One region of the Pantoea sp. PGP6 genome, then DNA from elsewhere that is predicted to be linked to it. Evidence: predicted binding sites of a transcription regulator. Region 1 holds the regulator's gene; each other region holds the start of a gene.
What was found. Region 1 encodes PurR, which represses purine synthesis genes. Its sites were predicted from a motif close to CANGCAAACGTTTGCNTG; they were not measured.
Positions count from the first base shown of each region.

Region 2: the regulator PurR is predicted to act here: its motif matches at 5,093-5,110, upstream of guaD (guanine deaminase).
Region 3: the regulator PurR is predicted to act here: its motif matches at 2,454-2,471, upstream of purL (phosphoribosylformylglycinamidine synthase).
Region 4: the regulator PurR is predicted to act here: its motif matches at 3,107-3,124, upstream of ACLIBF_RS14210 (amino acid aminotransferase).

Region 1 is NZ_JBQBMA010000001.1:2,480,764-2,488,357, reverse strand. It holds gene cfa (cyclopropane fatty acyl phospholipid synthase) at 1-348, opposite strand, end outside; gene punC (purine nucleoside transporter PunC) at 661-1,863, opposite strand; gene punR (DNA-binding transcriptional activator PunR) at 1,970-2,875, shown strand; gene purR (HTH-type transcriptional repressor PurR) at 2,872-3,897, opposite strand; gene cydH (cytochrome bd-I oxidase subunit CydH) at 4,179-4,268, shown strand; gene ACLIBF_RS12095 (C40 family peptidase) at 4,328-5,122, opposite strand; gene ACLIBF_RS12090 (Grx4 family monothiol glutaredoxin) at 5,487-5,822, shown strand; gene rnt (ribonuclease T) at 5,868-6,533, opposite strand; gene gloA (lactoylglutathione lyase) at 6,653-7,060, opposite strand; gene nemA (alkene reductase) at 7,175-7,594, opposite strand, start outside.
Region 2 is NZ_JBQBMA010000001.1:2,213,597-2,221,190, forward strand. It holds gene ACLIBF_RS10685 (glycine betaine ABC transporter substrate-binding protein) at 1-340, opposite strand, end outside; gene ACLIBF_RS10690 (ABC transporter permease) at 358-1,074, opposite strand; gene ACLIBF_RS10695 (MDR family MFS transporter) at 1,466-2,932, shown strand; gene ACLIBF_RS10700 (DUF1161 domain-containing protein) at 2,967-3,263, opposite strand; gene ACLIBF_RS10705 (DUF1283 family protein) at 3,309-3,632, opposite strand; gene ACLIBF_RS10710 (YnfA family protein) at 3,766-4,092, shown strand; gene ydfG (bifunctional NADP-dependent 3-hydroxy acid dehydrogenase/3-hydroxypropionate dehydrogenase YdfG) at 4,121-4,867, opposite strand; gene guaD (guanine deaminase) at 5,278-6,606, shown strand; gene xdhA (xanthine dehydrogenase small subunit) at 6,603-7,594, shown strand, end outside.
Region 3 is NZ_JBQBMA010000001.1:1,167,922-1,175,515, reverse strand. It holds gene purL (phosphoribosylformylglycinamidine synthase) at 1-2,366, opposite strand, end outside; gene mltF (membrane-bound lytic murein transglycosylase MltF) at 2,635-4,092, shown strand; gene tadA (tRNA adenosine(34) deaminase TadA) at 4,089-4,583, opposite strand; gene yfhb (phosphatidylglycerophosphatase C) at 4,647-5,285, opposite strand; gene ACLIBF_RS05690 (MurR/RpiR family transcriptional regulator) at 5,440-6,279, shown strand; gene ACLIBF_RS05685 (YfhL family 4Fe-4S dicluster ferredoxin) at 6,335-6,583, shown strand; gene acpS (holo-ACP synthase) at 6,580-6,960, opposite strand; gene pdxJ (pyridoxine 5'-phosphate synthase) at 6,960-7,594, opposite strand, start outside.
Region 4 is NZ_JBQBMA010000001.1:2,899,218-2,906,811, reverse strand. It holds gene ldtD (L,D-transpeptidase) at 1-414, shown strand, start outside; gene ACLIBF_RS14220 (YcbK family protein) at 600-1,148, shown strand; gene ACLIBF_RS14215 (MBL fold metallo-hydrolase) at 1,188-1,817, shown strand; gene ACLIBF_RS14210 (amino acid aminotransferase) at 1,852-3,042, opposite strand; gene ompF (porin OmpF) at 3,280-4,446, opposite strand; gene asnS (asparagine--tRNA ligase) at 4,748-6,148, opposite strand; gene pncB (nicotinate phosphoribosyltransferase) at 6,306-7,511, opposite strand.

The DNA.
Region 1 (7,594 bases):
ACCGACAATCCAGGCGCGTTTTTTCGACTGGAGGTTGGTTAAGCGCGCCGCGGCAATACGCAGCGTATCTTTAAAATGATGTGGAAGTTGCTGGTCCAGTTTATGTTTGAGCACGTGGTGGAAGAATATATCCAGCCGATCGCATTCCCACCAGCCGTCCATATAACTTTCGCCCAGACCCAGCGATCCCTCCTGCAAAACACGTTTAAAGAAGTCAGGGTTTTTAACCTGAATATCCCAGCTACGTGAGCCATTAATTTCGATATCTGCTTTATCCAGCAGTTCATGAACGATGCGATACCAATGGTTTTCTTCGAGGCTCACTTCTTCTACATACGATGAACTCATAGCTTCTCCACCACCTGTCCAATCTTAACCTGAAAAAGAATAGTCAATTTCTTCAGGAATTGAGAAAAGTCACGGATGACTCCGTAAACCAGATATCTGGCGTGATACAGAGGATTAAAACGGTGCAAAACGATCCGGCGCGATAACCCTAACCTGCGCGCAGACGCCATCCCGGCAACCCGGTTGCCAATCAATGTGTAACGTTATTATGTTGTTGATTTGTTGCAGAATTATTGACCCGAATGAGTATATTCTCACGCGGGTCAATATTCAATGACTTATTGTTAGCTTGCTAACTAAAAAATCATTGCTTCAGTGATTATCCTGGCAGGCGGTAGAGGGGGTGGCAACATCAGATTGTGCGTTTGCAATACGCTGCATCACGAAGCCGAGCAGGGCAAGCAGGATAGTCAGCGCCATCATCAGGGTAGTGGTCAGCAGCGGCTGCGTCAGTCCGGCCGAGACGGCCAGGCTGGCGGCGAAGCATAATCCCAGTTGCAGAGTATTCTGCAATGCTGCCGCTTTACCGGTGGCGTCAGGGAAAGGCATCAGCGCAGCGGAAACCACGATCGGGTAGATGGCACCATTGGCCAGCGCCATGCCGCAGAACGGCAGCAGCAGGCTGACCAGCGTACTGTGGCCGGAAAGCGCAACCGCAAACAGCGCCAGAATGCTCAGGCTGTAGATCGCCAGCAGCCACGGCAGCAACTGTGCACCAGCAAAACGGTTGAGCAGGGCGCGGCAGCCGAAACCGCCAATCAGGAATGCAAAGGTTTGTGGCAGATAGCTCAGACCGATGTCGGCTGGCGTCAGGCCCAGATCGGCCAGAATAAACGGCGAGCCGGTCAGCCAGGCAAAAAAGCTGGCGGAACAGGCGGAGTAGATCAGCACGTTGCCACTGTAGACCCGCGACTTCAGCAGAGTGAAAAAGCCAGGCTGTGCGCCTTGCTCACCTTTGGCTTTACGGCTGGCCGGCAGACGCAGGGTAGTGAGGATCAAGGCCACGGCAATCAGCGTCAGCACCAGAAAAATAGACCGCCAGTGAAAATGGCTGATCAGCCAGGCGCCCAGCAACGGCGCCAGCGCTGGCGAGAGTGCCACCAGTGGCATAATGGTGGCGAACACCTTGTTGGCGCGCGCCGCCGGATAACGATCCACAACCAGCGCCTGCCAGCTAACGGCTGCGGCACAGACGCCGATCGCCTGAATAAAGCGCAGCGCCAGCATCAGATAGATATTATTGACCCACAGCATACCGGCGCAGCCGACGGCAAACAGCGCCAGTCCGGCCAGCAATACCGGCTTGCGGCCGATGCGATCTGACAGCGGTCCCCAGAACAGCTGACCGCAGGCAAAGCCCGCCAGGAACAGGCTCATACTGGCGCTGATCAGGCCGGGTGAGGTGTTAAAAGTTTGCTGCATCGCGCCGAAGGCGGGCAGGTACATATCGGTGGCTAAAAAGCCCAGCATGCTCAGCAGAGCGAGATAAGGCATAAATCCTTTTGACGGTGACATCTGATTCTCATTTTGCAGGTTGAACGCGGCAGAGTGTAAAAGGTGCGTTTGCCGCTGTGAAACGCTAATATTTGCCGGTTGCTGTTAAAAAAATTGAAGGCAGATTATGTGGTCAGAATATGCATTAGAGGTGGTGGATGCGGTGGCGCGCGGTGGCAGCTTCAGCGCCGCGGCGCAGGAGCTGCATCGGGTGCCATCTGCTATCAGCTATACCGTGCGTCAGCTGGAAACGTGGCTGGCGGTACCGCTGTTTGAGCGCCAGCATCGCGAGGTGGTATTAACCCCCGCTGGCGAGCATTTTGTCCGTGAAGGGCGCAGCGTTATCAAAAAAATGCTCGCCACCCGCCGCCAGTGTCAGCAGCTGGCTAACGGCTGGCGTGGACAGCTGAGTATTGCGGTCGACTGCATCGTCAAGCCGCAGCGCACCCGGCAGTTAGTCAAAGATTTTTACCGCCATTTCCCCGACATGGAGTTGCACATCAGTTATGAAGTGTTTAACGGCGTCTGGGATGCGCTGGCGGATGATCGGGTTGAAGTGGCCATCGGCGCCACTCAGGCGATACCGGTCGGCGGACGCTTTGCCTTTCGCGACATGGGGACGCTCAACTGGCGCTGCGTGGTGGCGAACCACCATCCGCTGACTGGCGTGAGTCAGATTGATGACGACACCCTGCGCAGCTGGCCGTCGCTGGTGCTGGAAGATACCTCACGCGCGCTGCCACGCCGGATGACGTGGACGCTCGACAATCAGCGTCGTCTGGTGGTGCCGGAATGGCAGACCGGCCTGGATTGCGTGCTGGCGGGATTGTGTGTGGCGATGGTGCCGGGGCATCTGGCGCGGCCATTACTGGACAGCGGAGCGCTGGTGGAGCTGACGTTGCCGGTTGCATTTCCGGACAGCCCCTGTTGCGTAAGCTGGGCGGAAGATCGCGCATCACCGGCGACGGGCTGGTTACTCAGCTATCTGGGTGATGCGCAAACGCTTAATCAGGAGTGGTTAAGCGAAGATTAACGGCGATAGTCGCGGAACGGACCGTCAGCCACGGAACGACGTTCAATCAGCGTCGGATGCACTTCGATGGTCTGAGAAACCTCTCGTTTACTGGTGATGCGGTCAAGCAGCATCTCCAGCGCTTTCTCACCCAGTTGTGCTTTTGGCTGATGCACGGTAGTCAGCGCAGGCGCGAAGTAGCGCGCGTTGCGCACATTGTCATATCCGATCACCGAAATGTCCTGCGGCACCCGCAAACCCATCTCATCGGCGGCGCAAATCGCGCCCATCGCCATGATATCACCACCGCAGAACACCGCGGTCGGGCGCTGTTTCTGCGACAGGATCTGCTGCATCGCCTGATAGCCTGATTCCGGTTCGAAGTCGCCCTGCACGATCCATTCGGCACGCGGCTGAATGCCGGCTTCTTCCAGCGCCTTGAGGAAACCAGCATGACGTCCGCCGCCGGTGTTGCGCTCCATCTGACCGGGAATCGCGCCAATCTCACGGTGACCGCGCTCAATCAGATAACGTCCGGCCAGATAGCCGCCCTGAAACGCATTATCCAGCACCGTGTCGGTGAAGTCGGCGCGTGACTCGCCCCAGTCCATCACCACCATCGGGATATTACGATTTTCTTCCAGCATCTTCAGCAGATCGTCCGGATACTCAGAACACATTACCAGCAAACCATCGACGCGCTTCTGCGCCATCATGCTGAGATAGGCTCGCTGCTTTTGCAGGTCGTTATGCGCATTGCCCAGAATCAGGGTGTAACCTTTGTCGAAGCAGTGATTCTCCACCGCCTCAATAATTTCAGCAAAGTAGGGCGCTTCGCTCGAGGTTGCCAGCAGGCCCAGCGTTTTGGTGTGATTCACTTTCAGGCTGCGCGCTACGGCGCTCGGCGAATAGTGCAGTTCCTGAATCGCCTGCCAGACGGCGTTGCGCGTCTCTTCAGCGACAAAACGCGTTTTGTTGATGACGTGCGAAACGGTGGTCGTTGAGACGCCGGCGCGTTTTGCCACATCTTTAATTGTTGCCATTAAAATCGGACTCCAGGGCTTATCTAACGCAATGATAAGCATAATGTTAAACGTTTGCGTCTGCTCAGGGTTTTCTCCGCAATTATGCAGCTTTTCTGGCCGGTAAACAGGCGTCTGGCGGGTAATGAGCGCCTGAAAAGGAGAGCAAACGGAACCGGGGCTGCGCGCGTTGCGCAACAAAGGCAGGATTCTAACAAGGCTGGACGGATAAAACGAGATTTTTACCGGCCCGTATGGGAAAATGGCTTATCCCTACAAAATGTGTGACTAAGGAGCGGTAAATGAGTACAGATTTGAAACTGGCCCTGATGACCACCGTCGGCTGTCTGCTGATGATTGTCGCCTTTAGCTTTACAGCTGTGCTGCACTAATGAAAAAGCCGGGCATCGCCCGGCTTTTCTCTGTCTGGTTATTCGCGTAGCGAATCCGCTTAACGAATGGTTTTCGGCGTCATCACCCGACGCGCGCCGATGTAGTGACGCTGCCAGTAATCTTCACCCAGCGCACTGATCTGAATATCTTTGCCGGTGCGTGGCGACTGAATAAATTTGCCGTTGCCGAGATAAACCCCAACGTGATCGGCGGTGCCGCGACCATTAATCCGGAAGAAGACTAAATCGCCTTTCTCCAGCGACTCACGTTTTACCGGCGCGGCGTCGCGCAGGTGGTACATCTCATTGGCGGTACGCGGGATCTTAAATTTAACCAGATCTTTATAGGCGTACCACACCAGACCGCTGCAGTCGAAACCGGTGTGCGGTGAGGTGCCGCCCCACTGATAGGGTTTACCCAGCTGGCCCATCAACTTGGTCATCGCCGTCTCGCGCGCCTTCTGGTAGCGCTGGCGATGTGACTTGCTCATTTTAATGGTGCCGGTGTCACCGCTGTCATTGCTGCTGGCGTCAGCCGTTTTAAGCAGACGCTGATGGCCGTAGCGTTTCTTACTGGCGGTTTTGAGCAGGGTTTTGCTTTTCTTTGCGGGAAGATGACTGGCGGTGAGTTCGCTTTTTTTCTGTTTTTTGAGTTTGAGCTTCTGGACCGGGCTGACGCGTGTTTTCTTCGCCGACGTTTTCAACGGGCGACGCTTGCGGCGCTCATCTTCGCGCGCACTCTTTTTCTCTGCTTTATGCGAACTGACATTCACCGGCGCCTGCGGGGAAGCAGAAGCGATGTTGAAGAACAGTTGCGCAAAGGCAAGGATGAAAAGCGTAATGATTAAACGCATAGTCCGGTTTTAGTTAAGTTGTCAGGGCCACTACGCACCGCGACAAAGTTGGGAAAAATCTGATCCAGGATCAGCGCCGAAGCCATTCTAGTCCAGTTCACCTGAAAACCGTAACGCCTTTTTTTATTAATCTTTCGGCCTCGCCCGTTTGCGCTGAAAATGAGCATTTTCAGCGTCTTATATCTACAAAACTATTGCAAATTATTAATATGTTACTTGTAGTTAATAATCGGGAGTTAACAGGGCCGAAAAGAGGACTTAACAAACATGGCGATTTAATCGGGTAACCCCCAAAATCTCGTTTTCAGTCCTGGTGCGAAGTCGCTACAATAAACAAACACGAAGTGACGAATTAAGGAAGGCAATTATGAGTACTGTAGAAAAAATTCAGCGCCAGATCGCAGAAAACCCGATCCTGCTGTACATGAAAGGTTCCCCGAAACTGCCAAGCTGCGGTTTCTCTGCGCAGGCGGTACAGGCGCTGTCAGCCTGCGGTGAGCGTTTTGCTTACGTGGATATTCTGCAGAACCCAGACATTCGTGCAGAGCTGCCGAAATATGCCAACTGGCCAACCTTCCCGCAGCTGTGGATTGATGGCGAACTGGTCGGCGGATGTGACATCATCGTCGAAATGTTCCAGCGCGGTGAACTGCAGTCGCTGATTAAAGAGACCGCAGAGAAGTTTAAAGAAGCGGAATAAAACAAAAAGGCCGACATCGCGTCGGCCTTTTTCATTGCAGATTCTTCAGTCAGCGCTCGCGGCTGCTTCGCCTTCGGCGAAGGGCAGGGGCCAGCCACCCAGCCGTTTCCAGCGATTCACCAGTTCACAGAACAAAATAGCGGTCTGCTGAGTATCATACAGCGCCGAGTGTGCCTGGGTGCTGTCAAACGCCATACCCGCGGCTTTACACGCCTTCGCCAGCACGGTCTGTCCGAGCACCAGTCCGCTCAGCGCCGCGGTATCAAAGGTGGCAAACGGGTGGAAAGGATTGCGCTTCAGACTGGCACGCTCGGCGGCCGCGTTCATGAAGTTCAGATCAAACGTCGCATTATGCGCGACCATAATGGCGCGATTGCAGCCGGTATCCTTAATGCCTTTACGCACCATCTTAAAGATGGCGTGCAGCGCCTCATATTCACTCACTGCGCCGCGCAGCGGATTGCTGGGATCGATACCGGTGAACGCCAGCGCTTCAGGATGCAGTAGCGATCCAACAAACGGTTCAACGTGAAAATGCAGCGTCTGGTCGAGATGGATCCAGCCCTCATCATCCATTTTCAGCGTGGTAGCGGCAATCTCCAGCAGCGCGTCGGTCTGCGCGTTGAAGCCGGCGGTTTCGACGTCGATGACCACCGGATAGAAGCCACGGAAACGTTGATTGAGTGCATTGGGGGAATTCGATTCAGACATCAGGATCTCATTGCAGAAAAAGGGCAGCGCGCATTATGGCAAAAATCTGGCCCGGGTGCAGCAGATGAAGAGGAGCAGAAGAGGTCAGCCCACCCGACAGGGCAGGCTGAAGAGCAGGCTTAGTTGCCCAGGCCGTGACCGGCGTGTTTGTTCTCGATCAGTTCGATTTTATAACCATCGGGATCTTCAACAAAGGCGATGATGGTTGAGCCACCTTTCACCGGACCCGCTTCACGTGTGACGTTGCCGCCATCGTTACGGATTCGTTCGCAGGCTGCAGCAACGTCGTCGACGCCCAGCGCGATGTGACCGTAAGCGTTACCGAGGTCATACTTATCAACGCCCCAGTTGTAGGTCAGTTCGATCACTGCGCCTTCGCTCTCTTCGGTATAGCCAACAAACGCCAGCGTATACTTATATTCGGTATTTTCACTCTGACGCAGCACGCGCATGCCCAGCACGCGAGTGTAGAAGTCGATTGAGCGTTGCAGATCGCCAACGCGCAGCATGGTATGAAGTAAACGCATAACATCCTCTTTAATAATCAAAACGCCATCGCCGGATGACACAAGCGCTAAGTATAGCGATCAAAATCGCCAATGAATAATGGCTGCCATCATCCCGGATGGCAGCCCGCTCTCTTACAGCGTTGGGTAATCGATATAGCCTTCAGCACCGCCGCCGTAGAAGCTCTCCGGACGCTGCGGGTTGAGTGGCGCATCCTGCTGCAGGCGCTCCACCAGATCCGGGTTGGCGATGTAATCGCGACCAAACGCGACCGCGTCGATCAGACCACGCGCAATCAGGTCGTCCGCTTTCTCAACGGTGTAGGCACCCGCGCCGATGATTGCGCCAGGGAACAGGTTACGAACTTTCTCACGGAACGCGTCGCTGTATGGCTTACCGCCGGCCCAGTCAGGCTCGGAGAGGTGCAGATAGGCGATATTGCGCTTCGCCAGTTCACCGATATACCACAGCGCCGCTTCTTCTTCATCCGGACCGTTATCCAGATTCTGGAAGCTGCCGATCGGCGATACGCGGATACCAATCCGGTCGGCTGA
Region 2 (7,594 bases), 270 kb from region 1:
GCTTCGCATCAAGTTTCTTCACCGTTTCATACGCCTGCTCAGAAGACATCGGCTGGCTGATATGGTTAAAGATGATCAACGACGTACCGGTATATTCCCAGGTCATGTCGATCTGCTTGTTCAGCAGCGCATTACGGCCGATGGTGGTGGCGATATTGCGCTTCGGGATCACCTCAAAGCCCTTTTTCTCTAACCACATCACCGTCATTGCCGACAGGATATGCTGCTCGGTAAAGCTCTTGGTCGCCATCACCAGCGGGGCGGCGGCCTGTACAGTCTGGCTCAGGGCCAGCGTCGCCATCACGGCAAGTGCACTCTGTTTAATCCAGCGCGTTAGCATCGCAAAGTTCCTTATCGTTATGCCGCAGCGTGCGGACTGAGAAAGCGGCCCAGTGCGGCCAGCAGCATATCCAGCACCAGTGCCACCAGTGCCGTTGCCACCGCGCCGAGAATCAGCGTCGGGAAGTCATTGAGGTAGATACCGGGAAAGATCAGCTCGCCGAAGCTGCTGGCACCAATCAGAAACGCCAGCGGCGCGGTGCCGACATTGATGGCAGTGGCGATGCGCACGCCGGTCAGGATAACCGGCAGTGCATTCGGGATTTCGACCTGGCGCAGACGCTGCATTTTGGTCATGCCGATGCCGTTGGCGGCTTCGATCAGCGAGGCGGGCACTGCGCTCAGACCGGAGAAGGTGTTACGCACGATAGGCAGCAGAGAAGCGAGAAACAGCGCGATCAGCGCCGGACGGTCGCCGATGCCGATAATCACCATCGCTAATGCCAGCACCGCCAGCGGTGGCAGGGTATTGCCGACGTTAAAAATCTGCATCACATATTCAGCCCAGCGACGGGCAAAAGGGCGGCTGAGGATGATGCCGCTGGGAATACCGACCAGCAGGGCGAACAGCATCGACCAGAAGACTAAAAACAGATGTTGTTGTCCGAGATAGAGCAGATCGACCTTTCTGGCGACCAGCTGGTCCCAGCCGAGGCCCCAGATTAGCGCGCCGATCACCGCAGCCACCGCCAGCAGTGCCAGACCGGCACGGCGGACCAGTGAAGCATTTTGCATAAGGGAGTCTCCCTGATAACGATCTCAATTGTTATAACAACCAATAACAGCCCGACAGAAGCAGCAAAAACGGCCACGGCTCCCAATACCGAAACTGCGATAAAATGTAGATAAAATGACTGTTTATCTACGCTTTTTCAGTGAATACTGAGAAAGAAGCCTTATTGCTATAGCAGCCTGAAGCGAAGCGCGCTAGCTTTTTAGCCTTAAATCAGGGGATTAAAAACTGGTTAAAATAGTGTTAAAGCCGCGTGGTGATTGGGCTGATGCATCAATGAAAAATTTTCATCGACTTTGGGTGACAACGTCACAGAAGCGACCAATGATGCGCACTGACGGGAAACTGCACTGGCGGATTTTCAGCTACGCTTGCAGCTAAAAAAGGAACCCTATGACTGAAAGCGCACAACTCCAGACCGGACACCGACACTGGATTTTAATTGCCTGTATGCTGGCGATGTTTATGGCGGCAATTGAAGTCACCATCGTTGCCACCGCTATGCCCACCATCATTGCCGAACTGGGCGGTTTTTCGCAGTTTGGCTGGGTATTTTCCATCTATCTGCTGACCCAGGCGGTCAGCGTGCCGCTCTATGGACGTCTGGCGGATCTGTACGGCCGTAAGATGATGTTTTTTATCGGCACCGCGATTTTTCTTATTGGCTCAGTGCTGTGCGGTTTCGCCCACAGCATGACCTGGCTGATCCTGTTCCGCGCCTTTCAGGGATTGGGGGCCGGTGCCATCATGCCGCTCAGCTCGACTATCGTGGCGGACATCTACTCACCGCGCGAGCGCGCCAGCGTACAGGGCTGGCTCTCCAGCGTCTGGGGCGTTGCGGCCATCGTCGGTCCGCTGACCGGTGCCTGGCTGGTGCAGCACTTTAGCTGGTCGGTAATTTTCTGGGTCAATCTGCCAATAGGGCTGATCAGCATGCTGATGCTGGCGCGCTGGTTGCCGGCTCATCAGCAGGAACAGCAGCGACAGTCGCTGAACCTGGCCGGCAGTGGCTGGCTGATGCTGTGCGTCAGCGCATTGCTGGTTGCGCTGCTGCAGGCAGAACAGCTCGGCTTATGGCTAATCCCGTTCCTGCTGTTTTCGCTGTTTGCCGGCTGGATGCTGAAACGTCATGAGCAGCGGGCCGACGCGCCGTTGTTTCCGCTGATTATCTGGCGCAGCCGACTGATTATTGCCGGTAACGCCGGCAACCTGATTATCGGGGCCGCCATGATGGGGATCAGCGCTTTCCTGCCGACCTGGATTCAGGGCATTGGTGGCGGCTCGCCGCTGCAGGCGGGCAGCGCCCTGGCAATGATGTCGATTGGCTGGCCGCTGGCCAGTACCCTGAGCGGAAGGCTGATGCTGCGCACCTCTTATCGCTTTACCGCCCAGTCAGGGGCGCTGTTGCTGATTAGCGGCAGTGCCTTATTGCTGCTGTTGCGGCCCGACAGTTCGCTGTATCAGGCTGGTTTTACCGCCTTTGTCATCGGGACCGGAATGGGAATGACCAGCACCACGTTTCTGGTTTCGGTGCAGAATCAGGCGGATTACGAAATTCGCGGCATCTGTACCGCCTCGATCATGTTCAGCCGGATGATCGGCTCAGCGATTGGCACCGCCATCATGGGCGCCGTACTGAACCTTAATTTACACTGGCGGTTGCCGCAGGCGCAGGACCCGGTGCAGCAGATTATGGCCGATGAGAGTCGCCGTCAGCTGACGCCGGAGACGCTACAGCAGATGGTGCAGGCGATTGCTGCTTCACTGCATTGGGTATTTGTGGTGGCACTGGTGATTGCGCTGTTTGCGCTGGGAGTGGCATGGATGATGCCGCGTCAACGGCCGGAGCATGCGGAGTAGCGAGCAGGGCGACAGGACGTCGCCCTGCTGTTATTTACTGTGCGGGCGCGTCTTGTGAACTGCCGGCACTGTCTGGCACGCTGGTGTCATCGTCACGCCCCGTGCGCTTGTAAACAATCTTTTGTGTGTCGTTCTCACAATGTCCCACCACCTGACCGCCGGCCTGATCAACCTGATCGTTAGCGACGATGTCGAGACTAAAACCCGATTCGGGCACACCGTTCTGAATAATTTTCTGGCTGATCTCGGTTTTGACCGATTCACAGGATGCCTGTGCCAGCACGGGCAGCGCGAACAACGTCGCCGTTAACAAAACCCTCTGTAGCTTCATCACGTATTCCTTATGTTAGTCGTCCGTCATTACTATAGCTGAAAATCAGGGCGTAACAGGCCGGCCGGAGCGGCGATCCAGACAACGCAGGGTATTCGGCTCCCAGTAAGCATTAAGGTTCAGGCTCTGCTCACACTTGTCGCGGGTATCAAACGCGCGGTCGGTCTTATCAAACTCTTTCTCAACGCGGCTGTTCACCTTATTACGCAGCATCCGCGTGTCATTCCACTGCTCTTTATCCTGACGCGCTGCTTCGTTACTGGCGGCGCTGCTGCCATCTTCAATAATCAGGCGATTAGTGGTAGCACTGGCATTAAAGGCTGCCGCTGACAGCAGGCTGACCAGCAGGACCGGGATCAATTTTTTCATTGCGCTTTCCTTCAGTTAACGCAGACATCGCCAATGGTAACGGCTGTTGCCGCGGGTAGGCTTAGTATATCATCGCCGTTTCTTTGCTCACCAGTGGTGAGTCGTTTGTTTACGTTTGTGAGAGAAAAGGATGCTGATTAAAACCGCCTTGCTGTTTTTTATCACCGCGCTGGCGGAAATTATCGGCTGCTTTTTGCCGTGGCTGTGGCTGAAAAAAGGCGGCTCCGTCTGGCTACTGTTGCCGGCAGCTGCCAGCCTGGCGCTGTTTGTCTGGCTGCTGACGCTGCATCCTGCCGCCAGCGGACGGGTGTATGCCGCTTATGGCGGAGTCTATGTGCTGACCGCACTGCTGTGGTTGCGGGTGGTCGACGGCGTGAAGCTCAGCGCCTGGGACTGGAGCGGGGCGATTGTCGCCTTTAGCGGCATGTTAATCATCGTGCTGGGCTGGGGACGGGGCTAGAGCCAGCCGAAAAGGCTGGCTCTGAGGCTTACGGCTTGTGCACCTTCAGACCGGCCACTGTCTGGCTGACAGGCATCATCTCAAGCGTGTTGATGTTGACATGCTTAGGCAGCGTGGCGACCCAGTAGACCGCTTCAGTCACATCGTCCGGGGTTAGTGCGGTGGCGCCTTCATACACCTGACCCGCTTTATCATCGTCGCCTTTGAAACGGACGTTGGAGAACTCGGTACCGCCCACCAGGCCTGGTTCGATGTCGGTAACGCGCAGCGCGGTGCCGTGCAGATCGGTTCGCAGATTAAGGCTGAACTGACGGACAAAGGCTTTGGTCGCGCCATAGACGTTGCCGCCCGCATAGGGCCAGCTGCCGGCGATCGACCCGATATTTATCACGTGCCCGACGTTACGCTCCACCATCTGCGGCAGCAGGGCGCGCGTCATATAGACCAGACCCTTGGTGTTGGTGTCGATCATATTCTCCCAGTCTTCAACGTTGGCGCGGTGGGCTGGCTCAATCCCCAGCGCCAGACCGGCGTTATTGACCAGCACATCGATTTCGCGCCACTCCGCCGGCAACTGATTTACCGCCTCTTCAATGGCTGCCCGGTTACGCACATCAAGCTGCACGGTATACAGGTTATCGCCCAGCTCATCTTTCAGCGCTTTCAGGCGCTCGGCCCGGCGTCCGCTGGCGATCACTTTATGGCCGGTTGCGATAAAGCGACGGGTGATGCTTTCACCAAAACCGGCGGTCGCGCCGGTGACAAAAATAATCATCTCACTGTTCCTTATGCCATTTTCACAATCGATGGCTTCACCATAGCATTTCATTTCCGCTTGCGCCCGCCGAAAAAGCGATTGGGCTGTAAGGGGATTTTACCGCCCCGGCGGCTGCGCTGTTTTGGGGCGTGATGCACGCTAACGGGGCAGCGTAGCTGCGGATTCAGCCGGTAAAAATTATCCAATTTCAAAGCAGCGCCACAAGCAACCGATTGCTAACGGCAGGCAAACGGTTGCGGAGCAACGCTGCCTGCAGAAAGTTGCGCAACAGCCGGAATTTAATTTAATTAGCTGATAATTATAGAAAAATAGTCATTACCGATCTGGCACGGCAGTTGCAACGTGGCATTAAGGCAATCATCTGCATAATTAAAAGAAGGCCGCAGTGCTTTCAGAAAGGAAAAGCCATGTCATCAGCGGCAGATACGGCGATACGCGCCAGTTTTTTTGACTTCAAATCGGTGGCAGACCAGCCCGACGCGCTGCTCTCTGCGGCGCGCTATCTGGAAGATGGGGTGCTACGGCTTCGCGACGGACGGGTGATCGGCTTAGCGCCGTGGGAGGAGTGCAGCGCCGAACTGGCTGGTCAGCCGGTGGTTGATCTGCGCGGAAAACTGATCGTACCGGGCTTCATCGATACCCACATTCACTATCCACAGACCGAAATGATCGGCGCGTTCGGCGAGCAACTGCTGGAATGGCTGAATCACTATACCTTCCCGGTCGAGGCGCAATATCACTGCCCGGACCACGCTGCGCGTATGTCAGCTTTCTTCCTGCATCAGCTGCTGTCGAACGGCACCACCAGCGCGCTGGTGTTTGGCACCGTGCATCCGCAGTCGGTCGAGGCGCTGTTCAGCGCGGCGGAAGCGCTGAATATGCGACTGATTGCCGGCAAAGTGATGATGGATCGTAATGCGCCAGACAACCTGATCGAAACGCCGGAACAGAGCTATCAGCAGACCCGCGCACTGATTGAACGCTGGCACCAGCGCGGACGGCTGAGCTACGCGCTGACGCCGCGTTTCGCGCCAACCTCGTCACCGCAGCTGCTGGCAAAGGTGCAGCAGCTGCGTCAGGAGTTTCCCGATACCTGGCTGCATACTCACCTGAGCGAAAATCCGCAGGAGGTCGCCTGGGTGAAACAGCTGTTTCCTGAGCGCGCCGGCTATCTTGACGTTTACCACCACTATCAGCTGACCGGGCGTCGCAGCGTGTTTGCGCACTGCGTGCATCTCGACGACAGCGAATGGCAATGCCTGCACGACACCGATTCGACTATCGCTTTCTGTCCGACCTCAAACCTGTTTCTCGGCAGCGGACTGTTTAACCTGAAACGCAGCTGGCAGCAGGGCGTCAAAGTCGGCATTGGCACCGATGTCGGGGCCGGTACCACCTTCAGCATGCTGCAAACGCTGGGCGAAGCCTACAAAGTGGGTCAGCTGCAGCAGTATAAGCTGAGCGCCGCCGAAGCCTTTTACCACGCCACGCTGGGCGGCGCGCGGGCGCTGGATCTCGATCACGCCATCGGCAATTTTAATCCGGGCAAAGAGGCGGATTTTGTGGTGCTTGATCCGGCCGTCTCGGCCTTACAGACCTTACGCATCGGCAACAGCAAAGATATCTGGGAAAAATTGTTTGTCTTAATGACGCTGGGCGATGACCGCAATATTGCCCAGACCTGGGTAAACGGCCGTCCGGTATGGCAGCGCGACGCGGGAGATCAAGCCGCATGATCCAGTTCCTGTTAAATAACCAACTGATTACCGAAGAGGCGTTAGATCCTAATCTGACGGTGCTCAACTATCTGCGTGGCCATCAGCACCGCACCGGCACCAAAGAGGGCTGCGCCTCGGGAGACTGCGGCGCCTGTAGCGTCACGCTGGGTAAAGCGGTCGATGGGGAAATGCAGTATGAAACGGTCAACAGCTGTCTGACGCTGGTATCGACGCTGCAGGGTAAGCAGCTGATTACCGTTGAGGATCTGCGTCATGGCCGTGCTCTGCATCCGGCGCAGCAGGCGATGGTTGACTGCCACGGTTCACAATGTGGTTTTTGTACGCCGGGCTTTGTGATGTCGCTGTTCAGCCTGCAAAAATCGGCCAGCGGCTGGGATCGCCATCAGGCGGAGAGTGCGCTGGCGGGCAATCTGTGTCGCTGCACCGGCTACCGGCCGATCATGGCGGCCGCGCAGCAGCTCTGTTCACAGCCGGTCAGCGACCAGTTCGATCACCATGCTGCCAGCGTGGTGCAGCGGCTGGAAGCGCTGGCGAATAATCAGATGCAGCAGTTGAGCGGAGATGGGCGGCGCTGTTATCTGCCCAAAACTCCGGCCCAGCTGGCGCAAATCTATCTGGCCCATCCAGAGGCCACGCTGATTGCCGGTGGCACCGATCTGAGCCTGACGATCACCCAGCAGCATAAGCGAATACCGCTGCTGATCGCGCTGGAGCAGGTTACTGCGCTCAGGGTATGCAGTGAATTTGACGATCACTATCTGCTGGGTGCCGCCGCCTCGCTGCAGCAGATTACCGATTTCCTCGCCGACCGTATTCCGGGCGTCAGTGAGATGCTGCACCGTTTTGCCTCGCTACAAATCCGCCTGCAGGGCACGCTGGGCGGCAATATCGCCAATGCCTCGCCGATTGGTGATGCGTCACCGATGCTGCTGGCGCTGAATGCCAGCCTGCTGTTGCAGCACGGCGAGCAGCAGCGCAGCCTGCC
Region 3 (7,594 bases), 1.3 Mb from region 1:
TTGCCTTCCTGCCAGCGGGTTTTCATCGACATCGAATCTTTACCGACCGGGATGGTGATGCCCAGCGCCGGACAAAGCTCTTCGCCGACCGCTTTTACCGCGGCGTACAGACCGGCGTCTTCGCCCGGATGACCGGCAGCCGACATCCAGTTAGCCGACAGTTTGACGCGTTTCAGTGAGCCGATAGAGGTGGCCGCGAGGTTAGTCAGCGCTTCACCCACCGCCAGACGGCCGGAGGCAGCGAAATCGAGCAGCGCAACCGGCGCACGTTCGCCCAGCGCAAAGGCTTCACCGTGATAGCTGTCGAGGCTGGCGGTGGTCACGGCGCAGTTGGCGACCGGGATCTGCCACGGCCCGACCATCTGGTCGCGCGCAACCATGCCGGTCACGCTGCGGTCACCAATGGTGATCAGGAAGGTTTTCTCCGCCACGGCGGGCAGATGCAGCACGCGATTGACCGCATCCACCAGGGTGATGCCATCACGCTGCAGTTCATTGCCCTGCGCCTGCTGCGTCACCACGTCACGCGTCATCTTCGGCGTTTTGCCCAGCAGCACGTCAAGCGGCATGTCGATCGGTTTATTGTCGAAATGGCTGTCGCTCAGGCTCAGATGCAGCTCTTCGGTGGCTTCACCGATTACCGCAAACGGTGCGCGCTCACGCTGGCAAATCGCTTCGAACTCTGCCAGCTTCTCGGGTGCCACCGCCATCACATAACGTTCCTGTGATTCGTTGCACCACACTTCCAGCGGACTCATGCCCGGCTCATCGTTGAGGATATCGCGCAGGTTAAACTGACCACCGCGGCCGCCATCGCTGACCAGCTCAGGCATCGCATTCGACAGACCGCCCGCGCCCACGTCATGAATGAACAGAATCGGGTTGTCATCGCCCAGCTGCCAGCAGCGATCGATCACTTCCTGGCAACGACGTTCCATTTCCGGGTTGTCACGCTGTACCGAGGCGAAGTCGAGATCGGCATCAGACTGGCCCGACGCCATTGAGGAGGCGGCACCGCCGCCCAGACCGATGTTCATCGCCGGACCGCCCAGCACCACCAGCTTAGCGCCGACGGTGATTTCACCTTTCTGCACGTGGTCAGCACGGATATTGCCAATGCCGCCCGCCAGCATGATCGGCTTGTGGTAGCCGCGCAGCTCGGTGCCATTGTGGCTGGTAACCTGCTCTTCATAGGTACGGAAGTAACCGTTCAGTGCCGGACGACCAAATTCATTGTTAAATGCCGCGCCGCCCAGTGGGCCATCGGTCATGATCTCCAGCGCGCTGACGATGCGGTCCGGCTTGCCGAAATCCTCTTCCCACGGCTGCTCGAAGCCAGGAATACGCAGGTTCGACACCGAGAACCCGACCAGGCCAGCTTTCGGCTTGGCGCCGCGTCCGGTTGCCCCTTCGTCACGGATTTCGCCACCGGAGCCGGTTGCCGCGCCAGGCCACGGTGAAATCGCCGTGGGGTGGTTGTGAGTCTCAACTTTCATCAGGATATGTGCCGCTTCCTGATGCCAGCGGTATTCGCTTTCTGCCGCATCAGCGAAGAAACGGCCGACATCGGACCCTTCCATCACAGCAGCGTTATCTTTGTAAGCAGACAGCACGTAATCCGGCGTCTGCTCCATGGTATTTTTGATCATCTTAAACAGCGATTTCGGCTGCTTCTCGCCATCAATAATCCAGTCGGCGTTGAAGATCTTGTGGCGACAGTGCTCAGAGTTAGCCTGAGCGAACATATAGAGTTCGATGTCGTTCGGATTGCGGCCCAGGCGGGTGAACGCCGCCAGCAGGTAATCAATTTCATCGTCTGCCAGCGCCAGACCCAGCGAGAGGTTAGCCTGGACCAGCGCCTGACGGCCCTCACCCAGCACATCGACACTTTTTACCGGCTGCGGTGAGTGGTGAGCGAACAGTTGCTCAGCTTGCGCCAGATCACTGTAGACCGTCTCCATCATGCGATCATGCAGCAGCGCGCCAAGCGATTGCCACTGCGCCTCGGTTAACTGAGGGGCCTGCACGTAAAATGCCAGACCGCGCTCCAGGCGACGGACCTGCGGCAGATCGCAGTTGTGAGCAATGTCGGTGGCTTTCGATGACCATGGCGAGATGGTGCCAGGACGCGGTGTCACCAGCAGCAGACGCCCTTGTGGCGCATGTTCAGCGAGAGAAGGACCATATTTCAGCAGACGCTGTAAACGGGTCTGTTGGTCGGCGCTCAGTGGCGCGCTGACATCGGCAAAATGGACGTACTCAGCGTAAATATCACTCACCGGCAGGTGAGCGTCCTGAAAGCGGGTCAGCAGTTTGTTTACACGAAATGCCGACAGGGCGGGCGAACCACGCAGAATTTCCATCATAAGATCTCTCGTCTTCGAAACGCCGGGCGACGCTTCATTGGGCGCAACAGGGGAAAACGGGGCGTATTATAGAGAAAGCGCCCTCGCGACGAAACCGTTTGCGCAAAATTTATGGCCCACCGGATTTGCCTGAAATTTGCGCAAAACCTGCTATATGAGTTGCTCAGCTTCGCTTTGTTGCGCAAAATGCCCCTCGCTCTGGGAGTTCAAAGAAGACAAATACTGCCTTTAAAAGACAGAGGCCTTAGAGCCAGCGAGAGATAACTATTTGAAACGCCTAAAATTTAATTATCTGTTTATCGGTCTGGTCGCCGTGCTGTTAGCGATGGCATTGTGGCCGTCCATCCCGTGGTACGGCGGTGGGCAGGATACGATTTCACAGATTAAATCACGGGGAGTATTGCGTGTCAGTACCATCAATTCCCCGCTGACTTACTACACCATAAATCAGGCCCCGGCCGGTATGGACTACGAGCTGGCAAAACGCTTCGCCGATTATCTGGGCGTTAAACTGAAGGTGACGGTCCGCCCGAACCTGAGTGACCTGTTTGACGATCTTGATGAAGGGAAAGCGGATGTGCTGGCGGCGGGCCTGAATTATAACAGCGAACGCCTGGCGCGGTATCGAACCGGGCCCGGCTACTACAACGTTTCGCAACAGCTGGTGTATCGCGTGGATAAGCCACGCCCGAAAAACCTCGGTGATCTCAAGGGGCGGCTGACGGTCGCCTCGGGATCGGCGTACCTCTCCAGCCTGAAAAGCGCCCGCTCTAATCAGTTCCCCGATCTGGACTGGGCGATCTCCACCGATCAAAGCCCGAAAGCGCTGCTGGAAGCAGTGGCGGATGGCAAACTCGACTATACCATCGGCGACTCGGTGACGATCGCCCTGCTGCAACGCATCTATCCGCAGCTGGCAGTGGCGTTTGACGTCACCGATGAAGAGCCGGTGACCTGGTACATGAAGCACAGCGACGATGACAGCCTGAATGCGGCGATGCTCGACTTCTTTAACGGCATGGGTGAAGAAGGCGCAATGGCGCGACTGGAGGAGAAATATCTCGGTCACGTAGGTACCTTTGACTATGTCGATACCCGCACTTTCCTGCGCGCCATCGACAGTACCCTGCCCGACATCAAGCCGCTGTTTGAGAAGTATGCCTCCGGCATCGACTGGCGCCTGCTGGCAGCCATCTCTTATCAGGAGTCGCACTGGAATCCGCAGGCCACCTCGCCGACCGGCGTGCGCGGCATGATGATGCTGACCCGCAATACCGCTGAGAGCCTCGATGTGGGCGACCGCACCGATCCTGAGCAGAGTATTCGCGGCGGCAGTCAGTATCTGCAGAATATGATGGAGAAAGTGCCGCAAACTATCCCGGAAGATGAGCGCATCTGGTTTGCACTGGCGGCCTACAACATGGGCTATGCCCACATGCTCGACGTGCGTAAACTGACGGCGCGTCAGGGCGGCAATCCGGATAGCTGGGCGGACGTTAAGCTGCGGCTACCCATGCTGAGCCAGAAGCGTTACTACACCCAGACCACCTATGGTTACGCGCGCGGGCACGAGGCATATAACTACGTGGAGAACATCCGTAAGTATCAGATCAGTCTGGTGGGGTATCTGCAGGAGCAGGAAAAACGCCTGGCACAGCAGATGGCTGCGCAAGCGGAACTGGCAAAAGGCTATCCGGCAGTTGAACCGAACATCGCCATGAATTAACTCTGGCGTTGCGCCTGACGCAGCGCTTTTTTCTGCTCGCGCCGCATGCGGAAGAAATCACTCAGCATGGCGGCACACTCTTCTGCCAGCACGCCGCTGTGCAATTCAATCTGATGATTCATGCCGGGATGCCCCAGCACATCCAGCAGCGAGCCTGCCGCCCCGGTTTTGACATCATGCGCACCATACACCAGCCGGGTAATGCGACTGTGGACCATCGCGCCCGCGCACATCACGCACGGCTCCAGCGTCACGTAAAGCGTGGTGTTCAGCAGCCGATAGTTTTCCAGTACCTTACCGCCCTGTCGCAGCGCCATCATTTCGGCGTGGGCGGTCGGATCGTGCTGACCAATCGGGCGATTCCAGCCTTCGCCAATCACCCGCTCATCCTGTACCAGCACCGCGCCGACCGGCACTTCGCCCTGCTCCCAGGCTAATCGCGCCAGGCCGAGGGCGTGGCGCATCCAGTATTCATCGCGTTGTTGATTCATGCAGGCCACTCCCGGCAACAGAAAAGCGGCGCATTATAGCGGTCTCGCGGTCGCGGGTGAAACTTATTCCAGCTGTTGCAGTTCGCCCGCCGGCGTGACACGCCAGCGATGCTGGCAGAAAAACAGCAGCGGGTTATCCTGCTTGCTGTCGCTGTACCCGCTGTAAAGCTGCAGCGGCGTGCCGATTTTCTCCTCCAGCTGCGCCACTTTTTCATGGCCGAGACAGCGCATCGCCAGCACCCGACCGCCCCAGCCGCGCTGCATCTGGCTGGCAATCATTTTCACCCGCGGCAGAAAAGCCGAGTCGTAATAGACCTGTTCGACCAGTGACTGTGGTGAGCCGGTAATCAGCCAGACATCGGCGTCATCGCTGCCGAGATAGTCAGTCAGGCGCTGTTGCACCACCGGGAACGCTTTCACCCGCAGGCGAAACCATTGCGCGAATTCAGCTTCTAGACGCAGCAAGGTTCGCTCTGAATGACCAAAGGTGATCGACCACAGCAACAGGCTCATCGGCCAGCGTGCCGCCCGGCCTTTGAACAGCAATCCGAGCCCCACCACCGGCAGCAACGGGACCACCAGCAGCAGATTCAGCGGCCGGCGTCGCAGCAGATAACGCATAAAGGTGCCAAACATATCCTGCTGATGCAGCGTGCCGTCCAGGTCGAAAAATACGATGCGACGTTGTGTACCCTTGGTCAAACAACTCTCCTTTTCGCTGATTTTGCGCCAATAGACTCTATTGTAGCCATCATCAGGCGGCACGGCGATGGCTGTCATTTTTAATTCCGATGACTACAATGCCAGATGAATAGTTTATTCTTCGCAAATTACTCCTGAATCATGAGGATTGGGCATGAGTTCATTGCTGCGCATTCGCCAGCTTTATCCCCGTCTGGCGCTAAACGAACGCCGGCTGGCTGATTTTCTGCTGTCACAACCCGATCGGGCCCGTCATCTGAGTTCGCAAAAGCTGGCGGAGGAGTCAGGCGTCAGTCAGTCGAGCGTGGTCAAGTTCGCCCAGAAGCTGGGCTATAAAGGGTTTCCGGCGCTGAAACTGGCCCTGAGTGAGTCACTGGCCGACAAGGATGCGATTACCGTGCATAACCATATTCTCAGCGATGACCCGCTCAAAATGGTGGGAGAAAAGTTGCTGGCTGAAAAGCTGTCGGCGATTCGCGCCACGCTGGATATCAACAGCGAAGAGAAGCTCAACGAGGTGTTGCAGCTGCTGAAGAATGCCCGGCGCATCCTGCTGGTGGGAATTGGTGCTTCCGGGCTGGTGGCAAAAGATTTTTCATGGAAGCTGATGAAAATCGGGATCAATGCGGTCGCCGAGCAGGATATGCACGCCCTGCTGGCCAGCGTACAGGCGATGGGGCCGGGCGATGTGCTGCTCGCTATCTCTTATACCGGTGAGCGGCGTGAGATCAATCTGGCCGCGCAGGAAGCCGCCCAGGTAGGTGCCGACGTGGTGGCCTTTACCGGCTTCACCCCGAATACCCTACAACAGAGCGCCAGCCAGTGTCTCTATACCGTAGCGGAAGAGCAAAGCACCCGCAGCGCAGCGATCTCCTCGACCACCGCCCAGCTGGCGCTGACTGACCTGCTGTTTATGGCGCTGGTGCAAAACGATCCGGAACGCGCCTCCAGCCATATCCGGCACAGCGAAGCGCTGGTGAAAAAGCTGGTCTGATCAGCCGGAGGGCGTATAATAGCCGCGCTTTTTCTGTTGTAACCAGGTGGGAAAAATGGCGCTGTTGATCACGGCCAAATGCATTAACTGCGATATGTGCGAACCGGAATGCCCGAACCAGGCCATCTCGCTGGGTGATGCGATTTATGAAATTGACGTCAGCCGCTGCACCGAGTGCATCGGGCATTATGATGAGCCAACCTGTCAGCGGGTTTGCCCGATCGATAACACCATTATTACTGATCCACAGCACACCGAATCACGCGATGCGCTGTGGGATAAGTTTGTGGTGCTGCACGGTTAGCTTTCGATAATCACCGTGGCGCAGGCGTAATGACGTTCGTCAGCCAGCGTCACGTGAACGCTTTTCACGCCCAGTCGCTGTGCCAGTTCATCCGCATGCTGGAAAAAACGTAACCCCGGTTTTCCCAGCGCATCGTTATAAACCTCAAACTGATTAAAGGCCAGACCGCCACGAATGCCGGTGCCAAATGCCTTGGCCGCCGCCTCTTTGACAGCAAAACGCTTGGCGAGAAAGCGCACCGGCTGCTGGTGCGCCTGATATTGCTGCCATTCCGCTTCGCTCAATACCCGCCGCGCCAGTCGATCGCCGGAGCGCTCAATCACCCCGGCGATACGCTCGATTTCAACGATGTCGGTACCCAGCCCGAGAATTGCCATCAGCGACGCGCTTCACGCAGCAGCTGCTTCATCTCCCGGACTGCGTCAGGCAATCCGCTCATCACCGCACGGCCAATAATCGCATGACCGATGTTCAGCTCATGCATTTCCGGCAGCGCGGCAATCGGCAGCACGTTGTGATAGGTCAGACCGTGGCCGGCGTTGACCTTCAGACCAAGGCTGGCCGCGAAGGTAGCCGCCTGACGGATACGTGCCAGTTCTGCATCGCGTGCCAGGCCTTCCGGGGCTTCAGCGTAGGCACCGGTATGAATTTCGATATACGGCGCTCCGCTGGCCACCGCCGCTTCAATCTGGCGGTGATCGGCATCAATGAACAGTGAGACCAGAATTCCCGCTTCACTCAGCAGCTTGACCGCCGCATTCAGCTTGTCCTGCTGGCCCGCCACGTCCAGTCCGCCTTCGGTGGTCACTTCCTGACGCTTTTCCGGAACCAGACAGCAGAAATGCGGTTTGATATCGCAGGCGATGCCAATCATCTCATCGGTAACCGCCATCTCCAGATTCATCCGCGTCTGGATGGTGTCACGCAGAATACGCACATCACGATCGGTGATATGACGGCGATCCTCGCGCAGATGCACGGTAATGCCATCCGCGCCCGCCTGCTCAGCGA
Region 4 (7,594 bases), 420 kb from region 1:
TTCCCGTATCGCCTGCGTCAGGCCCCAGGTCAGATGAACGCGCTGGGACGCTACAAATTCAACATGCCGAGTTCGGATGCTATCTATCTGCATGACACGCCGAATCATAACCTGTTCCAGCGCGATATCCGTGCGCTTAGCTCAGGCTGTGTGCGGGTGAACAAGGCCTCTGAACTGGCCGGACTGTTGCTACAGGATGCAGGCTGGAATGATTCCCGTATCTCCAGCACGCTGAAAGAGGGCGATACCCGCTATGTGCCGATTCGCCATCGTATTCCGGTCAACCTCTATTATCTGACCGCCTGGGTCGCTGACGACGGCAAACCGCAGTTCCGAACAGATATTTACAATTATGATGACACGGCACGTTCAGGCAGCCAGGCGTTAAAGCGGGCTGAGCAATTGCTGCTCTAGTGATTGATTTTCAATCGTTAGCCGTCTGCCGCCGTAAGCAAAATTCTTCATTAAAAGGCGATCCCGCCCGGGATCGCCGCACAAAGCCACCCGGGATGGGTTGACGCCTCTGTGAGAGAAAGTTATGGTTCGGCCTGTGCGCTTTTTGCACATTTCTATGGCTTCACTCTCAGGTAATACGGTTAATGTCTACTATTGATTCTTTTCGTCGCAAACTACTGCTTTGCGGAAGTGCTGCCGCCGGACTGGCATTATTGCCAGCTTCTGCAAGGGCTTCACTTTCAACTTCTCGCCCGCGGGTATTAACACTTAACAACCTTCACACGGGTGAAACCCTTAAAACTGAATTTTTTAATGGTAAGAGTTACGACAGGGATGAGTTATCACGTTTAAATCATTTTTTCCGTGACTATCGCGCCAATAAAGTGAAAAGCATCGACCCCCATCTGTTCGACCAGATTTTCCGTCTGCAGGCGCTGCTGGAAACCCGTAAGCCAGTACAATTGGTTTCCGGTTATCGCTCACTGGCTACTAATAATATGTTGCGTGAAAGCGGGCCTGGCGTGGCGAAACACAGCTACCACACCAAAGGTCAGGCGATGGATTTTCACATTGAAGGCGTGACCTTAGCCAATGTACGCAAAGCGGCGTTATCTCTGCGCGCGGGTGGTGTAGGATATTATCCTCGCAGCAACTTTGTGCACATTGATACCGGGCCGATCAGGCACTGGTAACGACGCCGGCAACGCTGCGTGAGCCGGTCATGGAGCGTTATGAATTACCATATTATTCCTGTTACAGCCTTTGCTCAGAATTGCTCGGTTATCTGGTGCGATACCACCGGGGAGTCGGCGCTGGTCGATCCGGGCGGTGATGCCGAACGTATCAAACAAACGCTGGAACAACACAAACTGAAACCCGCGCAGATTCTGCTCACCCATGGACATCTCGATCATGTCGGTGCAGCGGTCGAACTCGCGGCGTTTTATCAGGTGCCCATCGTCGGACCGCAGAAACGCGATGCCTTCTGGCTGGAAGCGCTTCCGACGCAGAGCCGAATGTTCGGGCTGGAAGAGTGTGCGCCTTTCACGCCGGATCGCTGGCTGGAAGAGGGTGACAGCGTACAGGTAGGGTTAGTCTCGCTGGAAGTATTGCACTGTCCGGGCCATTCGCCCGGTCATGTGGTGTTCTTTGATCGTCTGGGACGCTTACTGATCTCAGGTGATGTGATTTTCAACGGCGGTGTTGGTCGCACTGATTTCCCGCAGGGCGATCATCAGCAGCTAATTGATGCCATCCGGACAAAATTACTGCCGCTGGGCGATGATGTGACTTTCGTGCCGGGACACGGTCCGATTTCAACGCTGGGGCGTGAACGGATCAGCAATCCTTTTCTGCAATAAAAAATGGGCCGGCTGGCCCATTTTTTCATCACGATTACAGCACCGCGACAATCGCCTCACACAGCGCCGACATATTGTCTGGCGTCATGCCCGCAACGTTTACCCGTCCTGAATTAACCGCATAGACCGCAAACTCTTCGCGCAGACGAATTACCTGATCTTTAGTCAGGCCGCTAAATGAGAACATCCCGTTCTGCCGGATGATGAAGCTGAAGTCACGCTGCGCACCTTTCTCTGCCAGGGTATTGACGAACAGCTGGCGCATACGCTGGATACGCTGGCGCATGTCTGACAGCTCCTGCTCCCAGATGGTACGCAGTGCATCATTACCGAGGATGGTGGCAACCACGGCCGCACCGTGAGCTGGCGGATTGGAATAGTTGGCGCGGATAGTGTATTTCACCTGACTGAAGGCAGTATCGGCCACGTTGGCATCAGCGGCCACCAGCGTAATGGCCCCGACGCGCTCGTTATACAAACCAAAGTTCTTAGAATAAGAGCTGGCGACAATCAGTTCCTGATGCGACGCGGCAAAAATACGCAGTCCTTCAGCATCTTCCTCAAGGCCACGGGCGAAGCCCTGATAGGCAAAGTCAAACAACGGTAACCAGCCGCCAGCCTGCGACAGCTGCGCCAGTTGCTGCCACTGTTCGGCCGTTGGATCGATACCGGTTGGATTATGGCAGCAGCCGTGGAACAGCACCACGTCGCCCGCCTGTACCTGTTTCAGCGACGCCAGCAGGCCTTCAAAATCGAGCGTGTGATTTTCCGCATCGTAATACTGGTATTCACACACCTCAAGACCGGCAGCATTGAACACATTTTTGTGGTTCGGCCAGCTGGGATTGCTGACCCATACCCGTTTCACGCTGGTCTGAGTGGCAAGGAAATCCGCCGCAACGCGCAGCGCACCAGTACCGCCCGGGGTTTGTGCTGTCCGCGCACGACCGGCGGTAATCAGCGTGCTCTGGTTGCCAAACAACAGCGCCTGGGTACAGCGTGCAAAATCAGCCAGACCATCAATGCTGAGATAGTTTTTGGTGGTTTCGTTTTCCAGCAGGTACTGTTCGGCTTTCTTAACGCTGGTCAGCACCGGGGTCTTGCCGGTTTCGTCTTTATAGACGCCGATACCCAGGTTAATTTTGTTAGGGCGGTCGTCAGCGCGAAACAGATCGGCCAGCCCAAGAATGGGATCGGCGGGTGCAGCAGAGATCGATTCAAACATGAGTCAGGTCCAGTAGCGGGAACGTTAGCAAAATGAGTTCTCAGGTTAGCGTCAGGCCAGGCAAAAGCCAACCGTTTGCGAGACTTATTGATACATTTTGCGGGCCTGCTTCCGCTCTGACCGCAGTCAGTGGAGCACCAATGAGGAAAGGAGCGGAAGAAAGAGGTTATCACCGGATAACAGACATAAAAAAACGGGGCCGATGGCCCCGTCTTTAAACATCTTCTGACAGCGAGATTAGAACTGGTAAACCAGGCCAACCGCTACAGTATCATCAGTGTTCAGACCCAGACGGTTGTCGTCATCCAGCTGGTTGATCTGATAGTCCACATAGGTAGACATGTTTTTGTTGAAGTAGTAGGTTGCGCCGATATCAATGTATTTGATCAGGTCAGCATCGCCCACGCCTTCGATATCTTTGCCTTTAGACTGAACGTAGGCGATAGATGGACGCAGACCGAAGTCGAACTGATACTGTGCAACCAGTTCAATGTTCTGTGCTTTGTTGGCAAAGCCCGCTACAGAGAATTTGTCTCCGTTTGCCAGCGTACCGGTAGCGGTAACTGGGGTTGAGTTACGCGTTTCACCGTACATTGCAGCCAGGTAAACATTGTTTGCATCATACTTGATAGCGGTTGCCCAGTTCTCAGCACGTTTGCCCGCGCCCTGACCTGTGGTAGTGGTGACGCCATCGCCGCCAGCAGCAGGAGTAATAGTGGTACGTGCGCCAGCAGCCTGGTCGTTAGTACGATCGCTGCTGCTATAGGCACCCACGATACCCAGACCAATTGGTGAGGTATAAGAGGTTGATAAGCCCCAGCCGTCGCCGTTAGCACGACGCAGGTCGCTACGCTCGTTTTTGCCCTGGTACTGAGCGGCAAAGTCCCAGCCATCTACCAGGCCAAAGAAGTTGGTGTTGCGGTAGGTCAACAGGCCGGTGCTACGACCGTTCATGAAGTTATCTGAGTAGCCTGAGTCGCCACCGAATTCTGGCAGCATATCGGTCCAGCCGATTGCATCGTAAACCACACCGTAGTTACGGCCGTAGTCGATTGAGCCAGCATCACCGAATTTCAGACCAGCAAAGCCCAGACGGGTTTTGTTGCCATTCTGTGCGTCAGAACCTTCAGAGTTGTTGGCCTGAACGTTGTATTCCCACTGGCCGTAACCGGTCAGCTGGTCGTTAATCTGAGTTTCACCCTTGAAGCCGAAGCGAACGTAAGATTTGTCGCCATTGTTGCCATCGTTATCGGCAGCATCGTTATCAGAGAAGTAGTGCAGGCCAACGGCTTTACCGTACAGGTCCAGTTTGTTGCCGTCTTTATTATAAATTTCGGCTGCGTTTGCTGCGCCTGCGGCTAACAGAGCAGGGATAACCACTGCAAGAATATTGCGCTTCATCATTATTCATTACCCTCGTTGGAGTTATTTGTACACCTGCCACTGCCGTCAAGAAACCTTTACGGGAACCTTGAAAGAAGTTTGGTGTCTTCCTGTGTCTGCACGCATCTTTCCATCCCCCCAGCCTTAATTCTACCTCGAAAATGCTACGAAACTCGTAATCTGGTTTCAAAAGGAAAATATGTATTACAAAATGTAAAAAACACGGAACTTTGTGAGAGAACTCAAAATTTACAAAAATAAAAAAAGGCCGGCAGTGCCGACCTCTTTATATATATGAATTTCTTATAATTAATGCAGAAAGTTAGAAGCTCGCATTACGTGGAGTACGTGGGAAGGGGATAACGTCCCTTACATTTTGTACGCCGGTGACATAGGCGATTAAACGTTCGAAACCTAATCCAAAGCCAGAATGTGGCACGGTACCGTAGCGACGCAGGTCACGATACCACCAGTAATCTTCTTTATTCAGACCCATTTCCTGCAGGCGTGCATCAAGAACATCCAGACGCTCTTCACGCTGCGAACCACCGATAATTTCACCGATGCCCGGTGCCAGTACGTCCATCGCCGCCACGGTTTTACCGTCGTCGTTCAGACGCATATAAAACGCTTTAATGTCTTTCGGGTAGTTTTTCACCACCACCGGCGCTTTAAAATGCTTCTCGGCCAGATAACGTTCATGCTCAGAGGAGAGATCGATACCCCATGACACCGGATTCTCAAAGCTCTGACCGCAGTTGATCAGAATCTCAACCGCGTCGGTGTAGTCGACCTGGGCGAAGTCGGTAGTGATGAAACGCTGCAGGCGCTCAACCGCTTCTTTATCAACGCGCTCAGCAAAGAACGCCATATCATCAGCACGCTCTTCCAGTACCGCGTTGAACACATACTTCAGCATCGCCTCCGCCAGCGCAGCTGCATCATCCAGCGACGCGAAGGCGATTTCCGGCTCCAGCATCCAGAACTCCGCCAGATGGCGGCTGGTGTTAGAGTTTTCTGCGCGGAAGGTCGGGCCAAAGGTATAAATCTTTGACAGGGCGCTGGCATAGGTTTCGCCGTTCAGCTGACCAGAAACGGTCAGGAACGCTTCCTTGCCAAAGAAATCTTCGCTGAAATCGACTTTGCCCTGATCGTTGCGCGGCAGGTTTTCAAGATCCAGCGTTGAGACGCGGAACATCTCACCGGCACCTTCAGTATCCGAGGCGGTAATCAGCGGGGTGGAGACCCAGAAATAACCATTTTCATGGAAAAAGCGATGCAGCGCCTGCGCCAGAGTATGACGAACGCGGGCGACGGCACCGATCAGATTGGTACGTGGACGCAGGTGAGCCACTTCACGCAGATACTCAATGCTATGACGTTTCGCCGCCATCGGGTAGCTGTCAGGATCTTCCACCCAGCCAACAACCTCAAGACGGGTTGCCTGAATCTCAAAAGCCTGGCCCTGACCGGGCGAGGCCACCACGGTGCCGGTGACAATCACGGAACAGCCGGTGGTCAGACGCAATACTTCATCCTGATAATTATTCAGAGAATTATTGACGACTGCCTGAACGGGATTAAAGCAGGAGCCGTCATATACGGCGATGAAGGAAAGACCGGCTTTTGAATCTCTTCGGGTACGCACCCAACCACGTACGGTGACTTCACTGTCAACCGCGACGCGACCGTGCAGTACGTCCGCTACAGGCACAACGCTCATAAATATCTCTCTATATAGAAGAAGTGAGTAAAAAGGTCCCCGAACCGGGGGTTTTGCTATGTTACTTGTGAGTCTTCAGGAAACAAGCAAAATCCGGCGGAATGGACGATTTATTACAGCAGAAGCGGGGCGCATCAACGCCCCGATAAGAAGTGGCTTAACTCGCTTTTTTCACCAGCGGCAGATCAAAGGCTTTACGCAGAGCCCGGACAAAGGCTTTATCCTGGCAAATGGTTTTGCCCGGACTGTCGGACAGTTTCGCCACCGGTTTGCCGTTGCACTGCACCAGCTTAATCACAATATTCAGTGGCGTGACGCCCGGGATATCACAGGTCAGGCGGGTACCAATGCCGAAAATGACCCGGGTACGCTGACCGAAGTGGCGATAGAGCGCCAGCGCTTTGTCGAGGTTGAGATTGTCGGAAAAGACCAGCGTTTTGCTTTGCGGGTCGATACCCAGCTTCTGATAGTGGGCGAGGGCTTTCTCGCCCCATTCGACCGGATCGCCGGAGTCGTGGCGCAGCCCCTGATAGCGTCGGGCAAACACCGGACCGAAATCACGCAGGAAGGCATCCATAGCGATACAGTCGGTCAGGGCGATGCCGAGCTGATCATCATATTCATCCAGCCACGCCTGCAGCGCGGCGCGCTGGCTGTTGGCCAGTACCGGGCTGATCTGCTGGAACGCCTGGAACCACTCGTGCGCCTGCGTACCGACCGGCGTCAGCGTCAGGCGCCGCGCCAGATCGTAGTTGCTGGTGCCGATCAGCCACGGAAAATCCTGTTTCAGCGTCGCCACTATTGCCTGCTGTACATCCTGCGAGTAGCGACGGCGGGTGCCGAAATCCATCAGGTGGAAGCGTGACATATCCAGATCGGCCACCTGGTGAGTAAAGTCGGCAAGTTTCTGCTGCAGATGATCGACCGCCTGCTGAGTGATGACCTCAGGGGTGCGGTGACGATGCACCACTTCACTGATCAGCGCCAGCAGCGGCACCTCCCACATAATCACTTCGCGCCACGGTCCCTGAATACGCAGTTCAAGTTTGCCATGGTGATTACGTACCTCAACCTGATCGGGGTTGTAGCGAAAATCGCGCAGCCAGTTGAGGTAATCCTGCTGAAAGAAGGGCAGGCGGGATAACCAGTGATATTCGTCATCGGTCAGCGCCAGCGTTTGCATTGCGCGAATCTCGTCACGAATCTCGTCAGCGTAGAGGCCCAGCAGTTCGTCGCCGCGGCAGCGAAACTCCGCCGCCACCGTGACATCATGATAGCGGTGGAAGACGGCTTGCTGCATGTGGAGCTTATAAGCGTCCGTATCGAGCAGCGAGGTCAGTATCGGGGAAGCATGTCCTGTCATGGCGCGTTTCAGCATCCTGTTCGGTGGCGCAGAGCCCGGTGTTGTACACAGTCTTAAAGACGCGGAAGTATAATTCAGTCATT